Regions from separate parts of the Pseudoalteromonas sp. JC3 genome, predicted to be linked through region 2. Evidence: predicted binding sites of a transcription regulator. Region 2 holds the regulator's gene; the other holds the start of a gene.

Region 1 (9,192 bases), 920 kb from region 2:
CACTTTAGTTGGTAACACATCTGGAATTTGCTCTGTACCATCGTAGTTTGGTACATAATCAACGGTTTCTTTTTCAAGGTCAGCAAGCAACTCGTGAGCGACTTTCGCCATACGTACTTCGGTATAACGCATCGCAGCTGCAGAGTCACCATCGACAGAACCAAAGTTACCTTGTCCATCTACGAGCATATAGCGTAGAGAGAAAGGCTGAGCCATACGTACAATAGTATCGTAAACCGCGCTATCACCATGCGGGTGATATTTACCGATTACGTCACCAACTACACGAGCTGACTTTTTATAAGGTTTGTTCCAGTCATTTTTAAGTTCATTCATCGCGAACAATACACGACGGTGAACAGGCTTTAGGCCGTCACGTACGTCAGGTAATGCACGACCTACGATTACACTCATTGCATAATCTAGGTATGAATTTTTTAATTCATCTTCGATATTGACTGGCAGGATTTCATTGGCGAGATCAGACATTTGACTCCACTTTCCTTCAGTGTCCACCCCTTTTGTGTCACACTACAACTTGTGTTGAGATGCTATCTGAATAGCAAATTGCTTTTTCTGCTGAAGCGCCAATTAAACGCACTTCAAAAAATAGCCGAATTGCCTCAGAGTATCAGCGGGGGCTTTGTTTATTATAAAATTCGTCAAGCATGCTAACACACTTTTTACCGTTTTACAGGTGCTATTTTTATCTAATCCCCTTTATAATGCGCTCAATTCGACGAGGAAGTTTTTTATGACCGAACATCAAAATGTAGACCCTAATGAAATCGCTAAATTTGAAGAAATAGCAGAGCGCTGGTGGGACCGAGAGGGAGAATTTAAACCATTACACGACATTAACCCGTTGAGGTTGGACTTTATTAACGATAAGTGTGAAGGCCTATTCGCAAAAACAGTATTGGATGTCGGTTGTGGTGGCGGGATTTTAACAGAAAGCATGGCTAAGCTAGGTGCAAATGCAACCGGTATCGATATGGGGCAAGAGCCGCTTAACGTCGCAAAGCTCCACGCATTAGAGGTCGGCGTTAACGTAGACTATCAAAAAGTGCCAGCGGAAGAATTCGCAGCCATGCACCAAGGTGAGTTCGATGTAGTAACTTGCATGGAAATGCTAGAACACGTACCAGACCCAGAATCCATTATTCGTTCAGTCGCACAGCTAGTTAAGCCCGGCGGTCATGTATTTTTTTCTACCTTAAACAAAACTACAAAAGCGTATTTACTGGCTATCGTCGCCGCAGAAAAACTGCTTAAAATGGTTCCTGAAGGCACGCATGAGCATGATAAATTTATTCGCCCTTCAACCTTAATTGATTGGGCTGAAAAATACGACCTCAAAGTTAGGGCGGCGACAGGGGTTAACTACAACCCTATCGGCAAAACATTTACCTTAACTAAAGACGTTTCAGTTAACTACATTCTACACTTTGAGAAGCTGGCATGATCCAGGCGGTACTATTTGATTTAGACGGCACCTTGCTGGATACCAGTGATGACTTGGGAGCCGCACTAAACCACGTTTTAGCTGCTAATAAAATGCCTACTGTCGGCAAACAGGTTTATAGCAGTGCGATTTCAAACGGCGTAGCAGCGATGTTGCAAGTAGGATTTGGTGAGTCATTAAAGCACTACGACATTCAAATATTACGGCAGGGTGTACTCGACTACTACCTGGCGAATTTATCAGTACATTCCCAATGCTTTGCGCAAATTGGTGAGTTATTAGCGGCACTTTTAGAAAAAGAGATTCAGGTTGGGATCATGACGAACAAACCTGAGTTTTTAACACTTCCGCTACTAAAACAGATCCCTGAACTTGCAAAGATCGAGACAGTAGTATGCGGAGATACACTGGCGGTGGCCAAGCCTCATCCAGAACCTTTGCTATTAGTGGCTTCAAAATTGGGGATTTCGCCAGAGCAGTGTATTTATGTTGGCGATGCTGAGCGAGACATTATTGCTGCAAAATCCGCAAAAATGATTAGTGCAGCAGCAATGTGGGGATTCATTCCATCTGAATCCGAAGCTAAGTCTTGGCATGCGGATCTCTATCTTACTAACCCATTAGACACGTTATCGCATATTTAGTGTCGATAAAAAAATAAAACACCATATATTGTGTTTTTGCTATAATAGATACGAATTTGTGTAGAAAAAAATCAGTTAGAATTTTTTTTTATTTTTGCTGAAAAGCATCATCTTTTTGTTGATTTTTCTTTGTGGGCAGATAAGTGGATTGTCATAGGTTAGTGGGTACTTACATAAATAAATTATCCCAAACTTATCCACAATTCTGCCCGAGTTGTTCTCTTGCAAATTCACGTCAACCCCACTATCTTGTGATCCCTAGCCACTAGGGCACCATATATAGTGGTGGTTTGCTAAACAATTTTATATTCGTGCGATATCTAAAGCGCGTTCCTAAGGAATACAGGCACATAACATGAACCAACAGCTATCTGTATGCAAAAGAAACGGTCGCAAAGAACCGTTAGATCTAGATAAGATCCATCGTGTCATTACATGGGCGGCAGAAGGCCTAGATAACGTCTCAGTTTCTCAGGTTGAATTAAAGTCACACATCCAGTTTTATGACGGTATTCGTACTGGTGATATCCACGAAACGATTATTAAAGCTGCAGCCGATCTGATCTCAAAAGAGTCTCCAGATTATCAGTATCTAGCCGCTCGTTTGGCTATTTTCCACTTGCGTAAGAAAGCCTATGGCTGTTTTGAGCCGCCGCACTTACACGACCATGTGGTAAAGCTGGTTGAAGACAAGCGCTATGATCAGCACCTTCTTACCGACTACACAAAAGCAGAGTTTGATGAGCTAAACAGCTACATCGACCATAGCCGAGATATGAACTTCAGCTATGCAGCCGTTAAGCAGTTGGAAGGTAAGTACCTTGTACAAAACCGCGTAACAGGTGAGATCTATGAAAGTGCGCAGTTCTTATATGTTCTTGTTGCTGCAAGCCTGTTTGCAAACTACCCGAAAGAAACGCGTCTAGATTACATTAAGCGATTCTACGATGCGGTTTCAACATTCAAAATTTCATTACCAACGCCAATTATGGCTGGTGTTCGTACGCCGACACGTCAGTTTAGCTCATGCGTACTGATTGAATGTGCTGATAGCCTAGATTCAATCAACGCAACTTCTTCTGCGATTGTAAAATACGTCAGTCAGCGCGCTGGTATCGGTATTAACGCAGGTCGTATTCGTGCACTAGGTAGCCCAATCAGAAATGGTGAAGCGTACCACACAGGATGTATTCCGTTTTATAAGCACTTCCAAACAGCTGTTAAAAGCTGTTCTCAAGGCGGTGTGCGTGGTGGTGCAGCGACCCTATTCTACCCGCTTTGGCATCTTGAAGTTGAAAACCTATTAGTACTAAAAAATAACCGTGGTGTTGAAGAAAACCGCGTGCGTCATTTAGATTATGGCGTGCAGTTCAACAAAACCATGTATAGCCGCCTAATTAAAGACGACTATATCACGCTCTTTAGTCCATCAGATGTGCCAGGCCTTTACGACGCATTCTTTGAAGATCAAGATAAATTCGAAGAACTGTATGTTAAGTACGAGCAAGATGAGTCTATTCGTAAGAAACGCATTAAGGCGATTGAATTATTCTCAATGTTTGCGCAAGAACGTGCGAGCACCGGTCGTATTTATCTACAAAACGTTGACCACTGTAATACACACAGCCCGTTTGACTCTAAGGTTGCACCGATCCGCCAGTCAAACCTATGTCTTGAAATTGCACTACCAACGAAGCCGTTAAGCCATGTAAATGACCCTGAAGGTGAAATTGCACTTTGTACGCTTTCAGCGTTTAACTTAGGTGCTATCAAGTCTTTAGATGAGCTAGAAGAGTTAGCAGAGCTTGCGGTTCGCGCACTTGATAACCTATTAGACTATCAAGACTATCCTGTTCCTGCTGCGTACAATGCAACGATGGGACGCCGTACACTGGGTATCGGTGTGATTAACTTTGCTTATTATCTTGCAAAGAATGGTGTTAAGTACTCAGACGGTAGTGCTAACGGCCTAACACACAGAACATTTGAAGCGATCCAATACTATCTGATGAAAGCATCGAATGAACTGGCAAAAGAACGCGGCGCTTGTCCTAAGTTTAACGAGACGACCTACTCACAAGGTATCATGCCAATAGATACCTATAAGCGTGACCTTGATAAAGTCTGTGAAGAGCCATTACGCCTTGACTGGGATGCGTTAAGAGCAAGTATCCAAGAACACGGTATGCGTAACTCAACGTTGTCAGCCTTGATGCCATCTGAAACATCATCGCAAATTTCAAACGCGACAAACGGTATTGAACCACCTCGTGGTCATATCAGTGTTAAAGCAAGTAAAGATGGTATCTTGAAGCAAGTTGTACCTGAGTACGATCGCCTCAAGAACAACTATGAACTACTTTGGGATATTCCATCTAACGATGGTTACCTTGCGCTGGTTGGTATTATGCAGAAGTTCATCGATCAAACTATCTCTGCAAATACCAATTATGATCCAAGTAAGTTTGAAGCAGGTAAAGTTCCTATGAAGCTATTGCTAAAAGACTTACTCACCGCATACAAACTTGGTGTTAAAACACTTTATTACCATAACACCCGCGACGGTGCTTCGGATGCTCAAGATGAGATGAAACCAGAAGCAGAAGACGATGGTTGTGAAGGCGGCGCTTGTAAAATATAACTTTTTATGCGGGTGGTCATCACCCGCTTTTTTAGGTATTGAGTAACACATTTATGGCATATTCTACGTTTAGCAGAAATCATAACGACCAATTAAAAGAACCGATGTTTTTCGGACAAACTGTTAATGTATCTCGCTACGACCAACAGAAGTTCCCTATTTTCGAAAAGCTAATTGAAAAGCAATTATCGTTTTTCTGGCGTCCAGAAGAAGTAGACGTAAGTAAGGATAGATTGGACTTTCAGGCACTTCCTGAGCACGAAAGACATATCTTTTTGAGCAACCTAAAATATCAAACATTGCTAGACAGTGTGCAAGGTCGCTCTCCAAACGTTGCACTTTTGCCGATCGTCTCCATCCCTGAGCTTGAAACTTGGATCGAAACTTGGGCATTTAGTGAAACTATTCACAGTCGCTCTTATACTCACATTATTCGTAATGTAACGCAAAACCCTGAGTTAATCTTTGATGACATCGTGGGCAATGACAAAATTGTTGAACGTGCGGATGCAGTGACCAAGTATTATGACGAACTGATTGAAAAGGTAAGCCTTTATAATCAATACGGTGAAGGCAAGCATGAAATTAACGGCACAACGGTCGTCATAAACTTGTTTGAACTGAAAAAGCTTCTGTACCTTTGCATCATGTCAGTAAACATCTTAGAAGCTATTCGCTTCTACGTGAGTTTTGCCTGCTCGTTTGCTTTTGCTGAGCGAGAGCTTATGGAAGGTAATGCAAAGATCATCAAGCTAATTGCTCGTGATGAAGCGCTTCATTTGTCTGGCACACAGCACATGCTGAATATCATGCAAGAAGGCAAAGATGACCCTGAAATGTCTATCGTGGCAGCACAATGCCGTGACGAAGCGATTAAGATGTTTGTTGAAGCAGCTGAGCAAGAAAAAGAATGGGCTGAGTATCTGTTTAAAGACGGTTCAATGATTGGACTAAACAAAGATATTTTGTGTCAATACGTTGAGTACATCACAAATATTCGTATGTCAGCGGTTGGTTTACCAACGCAATTTGAGACCAAATCGAACCCGATTCCGTGGATCAATGCTTGGCTTGTTTCTGACAATGTTCAAGTTGCACCACAGGAAGCTGAGATCAGCTCATACCTTGTTGGACAAATCGACTCTGAAGTTGATGCCTCTGACTTTGGCGATTTCGACCTGTAATGGTTGAAAAGCCATCCTTCCTAATTCAGGTTGAGAATATTGAGGAGCCACTGGAATATGTGGCTTCTTCGTCTTCGATACTCGAAACCCTTGAAGCCGCAAATATTGAAGTCCCCTATCAATGCCGCGAGGGTTTTTGCGGCGCCTGCCGCGCCAAGCTCATTGAAGGACAAACACAGTACGCGAACGAGCCGCTTGCTTTTGTGAGAGATGGGGAAATTTTATTGTGCTGTAGCAGACCCACAAGCCATATTAAAATAGAGTTGCCGTAAATAACCAAAATCCGCGACATAACAACTTGTTCTCTAGCAGCCGTTATCCCGAGTTTAGGTTAACTAGTGCGTTAAATCAGCTTGGTAATTTGAGTACGAATGTAGTGTTCACTATCAGTAACACTCATCGCCCCATTTTCAAAAATCACGTCCCAATGTAAACTTCGCGTCAGCATTTCACACAATTCAGCTACAAAGTCCGTGGGAATACTAAACACAGAGAAAGATCCAATAAACTGTAATTGCGCTCGACGCTCTTCAAACCATTGCTCACCGTCAGCACACAACACTACAACCTTAGCATAAAGCTTTTCATACTTGAGTATCTCATCGACCTCTAAGGTACCAATAAACAAAGCGACTTCAACCTGGTCGTTGTCGTCTTCTAGCCATACGTCCGGCCAATGTTTTTTCTCCGCCTTGCTCCACTTTGCCGGCTTATCAAAAGACAGTGCGCATATCCCAAGCAGTTTCATCGCAAAATGCTCGCTACTTTCTTTTGACAACATGGCGGTAGTAAACGCTTCTTCATGGTGGCTATGGTGAAATAAGTCAGCAACCTTAATCCTTGCCTTGAAAACAAATGGCTTGTTCATTATGTTGTGCTCACTTTAGCTTGTTTCTTAACTATAGCTGTAATTCTAATTTCAACAATAACTAAGTTATAGTATAACGTTATTGATCCGCAAAATTTGTAGTGTTATATTATCACTCTATTAGTCGAACAGCTCACTCGTTCAATACATAACCTAACTCGTGGTAATAAAAATATGTTTAAGCAGTCTCTTATCGCCAGCGCATTAATTTCAATAATAGGTGCAGCGCCAGCTTATGCTGCACAACTAACAGGTAAAGTTGTTGACGCAAACAATCAACCACTTAGTAATGTAACCATCCATCTTCATGGCAAAAGCAAGTCAGTTAAATCAGATAAGAATGGCCAATTTACCATTGCAATAGATGCTGATTCTCAATTACACGTTACTAAGCCTAATTATCTTGATAAACGTGTAGATGTAGATGAAGCCCAAGGATTTGTTCGAGTCGAACTAAAACCAACATCTGTTGAGAGCATTGTTGTTTACTCTTCTGCCCTACATAAAAATAGTATGGAAATGACCTCTCCGGTCAGTGTATTAAGTGGGGATGAGCTAAAAAACCGTGCCAAACCAACACTGGGTGAAACACTAAAAGGCCAACCAGGGATCAATGCTAGTTACTTTGGTCCGGTGAGTTCAAGCCCTATCATCCGTGGTTTAGATGGTCCTCGGGTTAAAATCACGCAAAACGGGTTAGACAGTAGCGATGCCTCGCGCGTTGGCCCAGATCACGCCAACACTAATGACTCGCTGGCTGCGCAGCAAATTGAAGTGCTAAGAGGTCCTGCAACCCTACTTTACGGCTCAGGTGCAATCGGTGGTGTGGTTAATGTTGTTGATAATCGTATTCCGACAGACGTGATCGATAGCCTTCAGGGCGCTGCCGACTATAGCCATGATACCAACTCAAATACCAATACCTTTGCGGTATTATTAGAATCCGGCTTTGACGGATTTAACTTCCATTTCGATGGCGTTAAGCGTAAAGGTGGTGATTATGAAACCCCTAATTTCGCGCTTCCACACGACGAACATGAAGAACACGAGCATGAACATGAAGGCGAAGATCATGCCCACGAAGCAGAAGAGCATGAAACAGAGTACGCCAATCGCGTCGACAATACCTTTATCGATTCTGAGCAATTTAACTTAGGTACAAGTTACGTTGGCGATCATCTGACCGTTGGTTTCTCTTATGGCCGTGTTGATACGGACTATGGCATTCCTGCTCACTCTCATATTGGTCATGACCATGATCACGAGCATGAAGAGGAAGGGCATGACCACGAAGAAGAATCCGTATTTGCTCGAGTAAAACAAGACCGTTGGCAAGGGCTTGTAAATTATGCAGTACACAGTGACTGGCTTGAATCTGTTGGTCTACGTGTCGGCTACACCGATTATGAACACGCTGAAATTGAAGATGGAAACATTGGCACTGTATTTGAGAATGATACAACTGAGTTACGCTTAACGGCAGAGCACCGCTTAGGAGAGTGGCACGGCACTGTTGGTTATCATTTCTCCGACAGCGATTACGCCGCAAACGGTGCAGAAGCTTTCACGCCATCGACCAATACCAAAACGCACGCACTTTATATCCTTGAAGAACGTCGTTTTGGAGACTTCACACTTGAGTTAGGTGCTCGTATTGAAGACTACCAGTTATCAAGCAAAGGCAATCAACTGGAAGCGTACGAAGAAGATCATGACCATGAAGGTGAACACGACCATGATCACGACCACGGCCATGGTGGTAACTTAGATAATGGGTTTATTTCTTATGACCTGGAAATGACCAATCTAAGCTTGTCTATTGGTGGCGTGTACGACTTTGCTGAAGGCCAAAACGTCGCTGTTTCGCTGTCTCGCTCGGAGCGCGCACCATTAACCGCCGAATTGCTTTCAAATGGCATTCATATCGCAACCAGCACCTATGAACTAGGGCTTGGTTATGAGCTAGAAGGTAATCATTTACACTTTGAGCCGCAAGATATCGAACAAGAAACATCAAACAACCTAGACATTAGCTTTAGAAAGTTCTCAGGTAACTTTGGCTATACCGTTAATTTCTTCTATAACGACATCGAAAACTTCTACTATCAGGCATTAACAGACTATATCTATAGTCCAGAGCACGGTTTAGAAGTGGCGGATCATGCACATGAAGGCGCTGTTCCGGTGTTTAAGTTTGAAAGCAGTGATGCCAAGCTATACGGCCTTGAGTTTGATGCCCATTATAAACTAAGCAACTTTGCACGCGTCAAAGTGTTTGGTGACTCGCTGACAGCGAAGTTAGATAACGACGAATATTTACCACGTATTCCAAGCAACAAGCTAGGTCTCGATTACGAGCACAGTTACGAGAACCTAACAGCTAACTTCAC
Region 2 (9,192 bases):
TATGAGCAATTGCCAAATTGAGGCGCATGATAGCACAGTAATGTGGCAATCGCCTACTATCTGAATATAGGCGATTGCGATCAATTTGGCATTTTGGAATTATTTTGGTTCGACGTATTCAACCACTTCTAAGTGGAAACCAGACAGTGCATGATATTTTTTAGGTAGACTCATTAGGCGCATTTTCTGAATGCCTAAATCAGCCAAAATTTGCGACCCCACACCTACGGTACGCGAAGTACCTTGGAATTTACGGTAGTTCACCTGTTCACCCGCATCTTCCGCAGCAAATGCCTTAACCAGCGCTTCCATCTCTTCGCTGCGTTCTTGCTTACCAAGAATGACTAATACGCCTTCGTTGTCGGCGATGTGCTTCATGGCACTTTGCAGTGTCCAGCTTCTATCCGCGCTGCGATCTGAATGAAGAATATCGTTAAACGTGCTTTGCAAATGCACACGTACTAAATTGGCTTCTTCCGATTTGATCTCGCCCTTTACCATCGCATAATGCAGTTGATTATCAATGGTGTCTTTGTACGTCACTAGATTAAACTCACCAAACTCAGTAGGCAGTTTACACTCTGCTACTTTTTCGATAGTGGTTTCGTTTAAGTTACGATACTCAATTAAATCAGCAATGGTGCCGATTTTAATATCGTGTTCTTTTGCGAATACTTCTAGTTGTGGGCGACGTGCCATAGTGCCGTCTGGATTGAGAATTTCAACAATCACAGATGCAGGCTCCAGTCCCGCCAAACGCGCTAAATCACATCCGGCTTCAGTATGGCCTGCACGCGTTAAAACGCCGCCTGGTTGCGCCATGATTGGGAAGATATGACCTGGTTGTACGATATCTTCAGGTACTGCACCTTTGGCAACTGCAGCTTGTACTGTACGGGCGCGATCTGCCGCTGAAATCCCCGTCGTTACGCCTTTCGCAGCTTCAATAGACAAAGTAAAGTTGGTAGAGAACTGAGCGCCATTGGTTTTCACCATTAGTGGCAAGTTCAGCTGCTCACAGCGCTCCTGTGTCATGGTCAAACAGATTAACCCGCGACCATATGTTGCCATGAAATTAATTGCATCTGGTGTAATGTGCTCTGCTGCAATGATCAGATCACCTTCATTTTCTCGGTCTTCATCGTCCATCAAAATAACCATTTTACCGGCTTTAATGTCCGCGATGATTTCCTCAGCACTATTTAAACTCATAGTTTTCCCATTTTTACTTTGTCTATGGCTACTTTATAAAGCCAGCTTTCGCCAATAGACTGGTTGTGAGAGTGGACTCGCTGGCAGCGCTTGGCTCACCCTGAATTAGTCTTTCGAGGTAGCGGGCGATTTGGTCAACCTCTAGGTTTAATTTTGACCCGACTTGAAAACCTGCAATCGTCGTTTCTTGCGCCGTGTGTGGCACTATGGTCAATTTAAAGCGATTTTGTTCCACGGCATTGACCGTCAAACTGATACCATCAATGGCAACCGAACCTTTATACGGAATATACTTCATTAGCGATGACGGCGCAGCTAACCAATAGTCAGTCGCTCTGGCATTAGCGGTTATCTCAACCACTTCAGCAATACCATCCACATGACCTGACACCAAATGACCGCCTAGACGTGAAATCGGCTGCAGTGCCTTTTCAAGATTTACCTTTTGGCCTTGTTGGTACTCGGCAAAACGCGTCAAACTTAAGGTTTCGTTAGAAACATCGGCTTTGAAGCCATCATGAAACTTCTCAGTTACAGTCAGGCAAACCCCGTTAGTGGCAATACTATCACCCAAGTTTACATCGCTCATATCAAGAGATGTCGTGGTCACACGAACAATTAAATCGCCGCCCTTGAGCTGCAATTGAGTTAATGTTCCTGTTGCTTCGATAATACCTGTAAACATTTTACTTCTCTTTAGTCGCGATAAGTTTGAGATCAGGCCCCACTTGGCAAACGTCGCCAAACACTAACTCAGGTATTTGCGACATGGCACTCAGTGGTGAGGTGTTAAACAGCCCTTTTCCAGCGCCAATTATTTTCGGTGCCAAATAGATGATATATTCATCGATTAGCCCTTGTTCATGCATTACCCCCGCAAGGGTGGCACCGGCCTCTAGCCAAACATAATTACAGTGCTTTTCAGCCAATTTGTTGAGAACGGCTTTTAGGTCGAGCTTACCGTTGATTTCAGGCACGACAATTTGCTCTACGAAATGAGGCCATTGCACTGAATTATCAATAGTACGGCGAAAAATAATCACTGGAGATGCAGTTGTAAATAGCGCAAGATCTGGTGTCAGACGATTTTGTGAGTCAATAATCGCACGTATCGGTTGGCGTAGCTCAGATTGAGGATAATCGGTGTCTTGCAAAAATTCTTCACGAACATTGAGTCTGGCGTTGTCTACCATAACCGTATCGGCTCCGGTCAAGACCACACAGCTCTGCGCGCGGTGGCGCTGTACGTCTAAGCGCGCTGCGGCTGAGGTAATCCACTTGCTCTGGCCATTGTTTAATGCGGTTTTACCATCAACAGAAGCGGCAAGCTTACAAGTCACGAATGGCAACCCACACTCCATTCGCTTCAAGAATCCGGTATTCAGTGCCCTTGCTTGTGGCTCTAGCAAACCAAAAGCCGTTGCAATTCCCGCGGCCTCTAACATTGCCAATCCACGCCCTGCAACTTGTGGGTTGGGATCAACCATGGCAGCAACCACTCTGCTGACGCCTGCGTCAATCAGACCTTTAGCACACGGCGGCGTTCTGCCATAGTGACTACATGGCTCAAGCGTTACATAGGCAGTTGCACCAGCGGCTTTAGCTCCAGCTTGCTTAAGCGCATGTACTTCAGCATGGCCTTCACCTGCTTTTAAGTGTGCGCCTTCGCCGACTATTTCACCGTCTTTTACGATCACACAGCCGACGTTTGGATTGGGTGTTGTGGTGTATTTACCGCGCTTTGCAAGCGTGATGGCGCGGCTCATGTAATCATGATCTTGCGCTGTGAACTGGCTCAATCCCCCAACCTCGCAATTTCCTCACCAAACTCACGAATATCTTCGAAAGAGCGATATACTGAAGCAAATCGCACATAAGCCACTTTATCGAGCTTTTTAAGGGCTTCCATAATACATTCGCCAATCATGTCGCTTGGTACTTCACGTTCGCCAGTACCACGAATTTGAGATTTAATCTGATGTACTACTTCTTCTATTTGTTCTGTGCTGACGGGACGCTTTTCCAGCGCTCGGTGCATGCCATTGAGTAACTTATCTTCATTGAAAGGCTCTCTAGTACCATCTTGCTTTATCACGCGCGGCATTAAGAGCTCTGCGCCCTCGAAGGTAGTAAAACGTTCGTGGCATAAAATACACTCACGACGGCGACGGACTTGGTGGCCGGAAGCAACCAAACGTGAATCTATCACTTTGGTATCTTTGGCTGTACAGAATGGACAATGCATAGACGCTCTCGTTGACTCAAAAACAAAAAAGGCCGCTTGAATGCGGCCTTAATCATAACAAAAAACTGCTTTTTTGTGAGCGAAATTATGCGTAAACAGGTAATTTAGCGCAAATTGCTTTTACTTTTTCTTTCACTTGTGCCTGTACAGACTCATCATTGATGTTGTCTAGTACGTCACAGATCCAGCCAGCAAGCTCTTTCGACTCAGCTTCTTTGAAGCCACGACGAGTGATCGCAGGAGAACCGATACGAAGACCAGAAGTAACGAACGGTGAACGTGGATCGTTTGGTACAGAGTTTTTGTTTACTGTGATGTTTGCACGGCCAAGCGCTGCATCCGCATCTTTACCGGTGATGTCTTTATCAATCAGATCAAGTAGGAACAGGTGGTTTTCAGTTTTGCCAGAAACCACTTTATAACCACGCTCCTGAAGTACCGCAACCATAGCTTGTGCATTTTTAACCACTTGCTCTTGGTATGACTTGAACTCTGGCTGTAGTGCTTCTTTGAACGCAACCGCTTTCGCAGCGATAACGTGACATAGAGGACCACCTTGACCGCCAGGGAATACCGCAGAGTTTAGCTTTTTATAGATTTCTTCATCATCACAAGCAGAGATGATAAGACCACCACGAGGACCCGCTAGCGTTTTGTGCGTTGTTGTTGTTACAACGTGTGCATGAGGCACTGGGCTTGGGTATATACCAGCGGCAACAAGACCTGCAACGTGCGCCATATCAACAAGTAGGTAAGCGCCTACTTTATCAGCGATTTCGCGGAACTTAGCCCAGTCAACGATACCTGAGTACGCAGAGAAACCACCGATGATCATTTTTGGCTTGTGCTCAAGTGCTAACGCTTCAACTTGCGCGTAATCGATTTCACCAGTTTCTTCGTTTAGACCGTACTGGATAGCATTGTACGTTTTACCAGAGAAGTTTACGTGTGAACCGTGCGTTAAGTGACCACCGTGAGCAAGGCTCATACCTAGCACAGTGTCATGTGGCTGAAGTAGCGCTTGGAATACCGCCGCATTTGCTTGTGAGCCAGCGTGAGGCTGAACGTTTGCGTAAGTCGAACCAAATAGCGCATTGGCACGGTCAATCGCGAGCTGCTCAACCACGTCAACGTGCTCACAACCGCCATAGTAACGCTTACCTGGGTAACCTTCAGCATACTTGTTTGTTAGCTGAGAACCCTGCGCTTCAAGTACACGTGGGCTACAGTAGTTCTCAGAAGCGATAAGCTCGATGTGCTCTTCTTGACGTGAAGTTTCTGCTTCAATCGCTGCAAATAGTTCTGGGTCAAAATCTGCAATATTCATGTTACGTTCTAACATGGTTTCTCCTAGGTAAACGTAAGGGTATTTTTAAAGACAATCTAGCATCACAAGATAACGAGTTTGCCTATGAAATCAGCATGGGCATATTTAAGCAGGGATTGAATTTATTTCACACCCCTATCGCGATGATATTTTTTTATTTAAACATTAATATTTTAAATAAGACAACCTAAGTTGTATTTGAAAAGCTAATATAGTCTTGAAATTGACCTTATCTGAGTGGCCGTTCTACCCACTCAGATAGGCTCTCTGATTTAGTTAAGTTTTGCTAACATTGCTGCCTTCAAAGCATCATAATCTGCATTAAGCGGCTCTGCCAAACATGGTTTTTGCAATGCATCGGCCAACGGTTTCGGCATATCAAGCTGCTGATTTAAAACACCTTCTACAGATTCCTTAAACTTCGCAGGATGCGCAGTGGCAAGGAAAATTCCGGTTTCATCCGCTTGAGAGTCCAGTGCTAATCCCTCGTAGGCTATCGCAGTGTGCGGCTCAGCCAAGTAACCTTTATCATGTAATTCTTGCATTACTGTCTGAGTTCGCGCTTCCGTCACCGAACGTGAATAAAAGTCATGTTTGTTAAAATCTCCTCTTTCTAGCATGATTTCAACACGAGGCCAGTTATTAGGTTTACTCACGTCCATCGCATTAGAGAGTGACTCTAAAGTGTCGTTTGGTTGCCACTCACCCGAGGCAATGTAACGGGGCACAGTATCATTTTGGTTTGTCGTGGCACTTAACTTGGCAATAGGTAATCCAATCGCCGCCGCAATCATTGCTGCACAGACGTTGCCGAAGTTACCACTTGGCACTGAAACATGCACTTTATCACGCTGAGATTTAGGTAATTGTGCTAGCGCTTCAAAGTAATAACACACTTGTGCCACTAAACGGCTGATGTTGATGGAGTTTGCCGAATTAAGACCAAGCTTTTGCTTTACTTCGTCATCAAGGAATGCAGACTTCACCATCGCTTGGCAGTCATCAAAGCTGCCATCTACAGCATAACAATGAATGTTTTTCCCAAGTGTTGTAAACAGCTTTTGTTGGGCAAGCGAAATTTTGCCATGAGGATAAAGGATCACCACATCGACATTTTCTTTTTCGTAAAATGCATGGGCAACGGCGGCGCCCGTGTCACCACTTGTTGCGGTGAGGATAGTCACGCGCTCACCTTGATTAAACATGCTAATGCATTCCGCCATAAAGCGGCCGCCAAAGTCTTTAAACGCCAATGTTGGCCCATGAAAAAGCTCTAAACAATGCTGATTTTTAGCAACTTCGACTAATTTAGCAGGGAAATTAAAGGCGCGTTTTACCATCGCATCGAGGGTATCTTGTGGTAGTTCATCACCAATAAGGTGATGTAATACCTTGGCACTGCGCTCAGCAAAAGGTAATTCAAGTAGTGCATCAACATCCGCAATACACTCAAATGTAGGAGGGAAAAATACCCCTTGGTTACGACCTAAACCAATTTTTACCGCTTCAACGAATGAGACTATCTGCTGTTCGTCTTTTAAATTCACTAATTTCATTACTTTTGATCCTTTAATTCTCTTGTGCCTAGCGTATCTAATCGGCAAATATGGCTAAAACCCGCTTCATTAATGTAATTTTGTTGCAACCATTGCTGCACTGCATTTGCCTGTTGCTCAGACTTACAAATAGCAAATAGCGTGGGCCCTGCCCCTGAAATACTTACCAGCTCGGCACCTAGGGCTGGTAGCGCGTCTTTTGCTTCGTTAAAGCCAGCAATGAGTGGCGCTCTCGCTTCTTCGGCAATGCTGTCTTTCATCATCGACAGTGCTTTGTCAAATTGACCTGACTGCATCAATAAACAAAAGCCCGACAGTCGCTGGGCAAACTCCACCGTATCATGCAAAGAAAACTGCTGTGGTAGTGCTTGCCTTGCTTTCGCTGTATTCAAGGCAAAGCCAGGATATGCAATAACATAAAACCAGCTTTCATCATGCGCAACGCTGATTGCTTTACTTGGAATGCAGTCTGCTGTCAGTTGTAGCCCACCAAGGTAGCAGGGCGTGATGTTGTCGTAGTGACGACCACCACTGACCTTAGCTTCAAAGTCGGCCATTAATTCAATAAGCGCCTCTTGGCTTAATTGCGTATTGGCAAAATCATTGAGTGCAGCAAAAGCGGCAACCACAGAGCAAGCGCTAGAGCCTAGACCTGAACCAACAGGAAGGCCTTTATACAAGGTCATGGCAACCGCCGGCATGTTGGGTGCCACATGCTGTTTGAAGTGCTGTAAACACTGAAACGCTAAATTGTCTTTAGGATCAGCGGAGAGCTTTTCAGCATATGGACCAATACAGTTGAACGTATCACGCTCTGCGGCTTCAACGCTGACCTGATCACCCAGTAAACTGCCATCAATAGGCTGGAGTGCGGCGCCAAGGGCATCAAAGCCAACACAAAAATTCCCCATTGACGCTGGTGCATAAAATGTTTTCATAGCTCCTACCTCGACAGCGTTTTTAGGATATCAGCAAATACGCCTGCAGAGGTTACCTCTGCGCCCGCGCCATAACCTCTGATCACAAAAGGCTTTGGTTGATAATATTGGCTCAAAATAGCCAGTGCGTTTTCACCGTCACGAATATCGTACAAAGCGTGCTCTTTATCTACCGCTTCAATGCCAACGCGGCATTTACCGTCAACAATTGAACCGACATAGCGTAGCACTTGGCCTTGTGCTTTGGCCGCCGCAATACGCGCTGCGAAAGCATCATCTAATTGCGGTAATTGCGCCATAAATTCATCAACACTGGCGCCCTCAGCAAACCCTTCAGGTAATACTGATTCAACTTCAATATCACTGAGTTCCAACGGCAGTCCCGATTCACGGGCAATGATAAGCAGCTTACGTGCGACATCCGTACCAGATAAGTCATCGCGCGGATCTGGCTCTGTAAAACCGCTTTGTTTGGCTTTCTCTGTCGCTTCCGATAGCGATAAACCATCCGACAATACGCCAAAAATATACGATAGCGAGCCAGACAAAATACCACTGAATGAAAGCAATTCATCTCCTGCGCCAAACAGCAATTTAAGGTTGTCTAATACAGGGAGTCCGGCGCCAACGTTGGTTTCGTATAGAAAGTGACGGCGTTTAGCTAGTGCAGCCTGCTGCAGTGACTGATAATACTCATAGCTGCCAGTATTGGCTTTTTTATTAGCCGCAACGACATGAAAGCCCGCGTTAAGAAAGTCTAAATAGCCATCGGCAACAAACTGAGCCGCACTACAATCGACAATCACAGGGTTAATTAAATGATTTTGTCTAACAAACTGGCTAACCTGTTGTAAATCAAAGCCCGACTCCGCTTTCTCAAGCGCCAATTCCCAGTTATCAAACGGAACGCCTTCAGGGTCTAAGTAACACTTACTTGAGTTTGCAATGCCATAGAGGTTCAAACGGATATTGCGTTTTTCAAGCCATGCTTGCTGCTTATGAAACTGCTTCATTAATTCTTGACCCACTAGACCGCAGCCAATCAAGAATACATCGATGGATGGCACGTGCGTGAAGAAGTTTTCGTGGCACACTTTTACTGCATCTTGGCAAAGTTCACCATCAACCACCGCAGAAATAGAACTCTCCGTTGAGTCCTGCGCGATGGCAACAATATTCACCTGAGCCTGTGCAAGTGAGGCAAAGAATTTGGCCGCAAGACCTTTGTGCGCTTTCATGTTGTCGCCAACCAAAGTAACGATAGCAAGGTTACGCTGCACTTCAATTGGGTCGATTAAACCTGCTTGCGTTTCAAGCTCAAATGCCTGCTCAAGCGCAGCCAGCGCAAGTGTTAAGTCTTGCTCATGGACACAGAAACTGATGCTGAATTCACAAGAAGATTGCGTAATAAGTACGATGGATACGTTATCTGCTGCCAGTGCAGAAAAGACCCGAGCAGCCATGCCAACCTTGCCTTTCATCCCAGGTCCTGCCACGGTCAGCATAGCAAGTTTATCAAGACTCGAAAGCGCTTTTACTGGAGCCTCGCCACCGCCCTGAGCACAAATCAGTGAACCCGGCACTTCTGGATCATGAGTATTTTTAATTTCACAAGGCACATCAGCTTTGGCGCAAGGTAAGATTGTTTTTGGGTGCAGCACTTTAGCGCCAAAATAAGATAGCTCCATGGCTTCTTTATAAGATAGCACGTCGACCTTAGTCGCTTTCTTTATCAGACGAGGATCTGCACTGTAAACGCCATCAACGTCAGTCCAGATTTGACAGATTTCAGCTTCAAGACACGCAGCTGCGACAGCTGCAGAGTAGTCAGAACCGTTGCGACCAAGCGTTGTCAGCTCGCCCGCTTCATTGCTTCCCGTAAATCCTGCCATGATATAAAAACGCGACGCTTGG

What was found. Region 2 encodes NrdR, which represses ribonucleotide reductase genes. Its sites were predicted from a motif close to AAACACNANATNTNGTGTTT; they were not measured.
Region 1: a site for NrdR is predicted at 2,378-2,397, ahead of nrdA (class 1a ribonucleoside-diphosphate reductase subunit alpha). Genes of this name have one in related genera too.

What each region holds. Positions count from the first base shown of each region.
Region 1 covers NZ_CP127855.1:2,348,239-2,357,430, forward strand. The annotation lists gene gyrA (DNA gyrase subunit A) at 1-489, opposite strand, end outside; gene ubiG (bifunctional 2-polyprenyl-6-hydroxyphenol methylase/3-demethylubiquinol 3-O-methyltransferase UbiG) at 755-1,465, shown strand; gene QSH61_RS09800 (HAD family hydrolase) at 1,462-2,109, shown strand; gene nrdA (class 1a ribonucleoside-diphosphate reductase subunit alpha) at 2,465-4,750, shown strand; gene nrdB (class Ia ribonucleoside-diphosphate reductase subunit beta) at 4,804-5,934, shown strand; gene yfaE (class I ribonucleotide reductase maintenance protein YfaE) at 5,934-6,206, shown strand; gene QSH61_RS09820 (YaeQ family protein) at 6,278-6,802, opposite strand; gene QSH61_RS09825 (TonB-dependent receptor) at 6,977-9,192, shown strand, end outside.
Region 2 covers NZ_CP127855.1:3,265,006-3,274,197, forward strand. The annotation lists gene ribBA (bifunctional 3,4-dihydroxy-2-butanone-4-phosphate synthase/GTP cyclohydrolase II) at 100-1,212, opposite strand; gene QSH61_RS14130 (riboflavin synthase) at 1,241-1,897, opposite strand; gene ribD (bifunctional diaminohydroxyphosphoribosylaminopyrimidine deaminase/5-amino-6-(5-phosphoribosylamino)uracil reductase RibD) at 1,899-3,011, opposite strand; gene nrdR (transcriptional regulator NrdR) at 3,008-3,457, opposite strand; gene glyA (serine hydroxymethyltransferase) at 3,543-4,799, opposite strand; gene thrC (threonine synthase) at 5,057-6,340, opposite strand; gene thrB (homoserine kinase) at 6,340-7,278, opposite strand; gene thrA (bifunctional aspartate kinase/homoserine dehydrogenase I) at 7,284-9,192, opposite strand, start outside.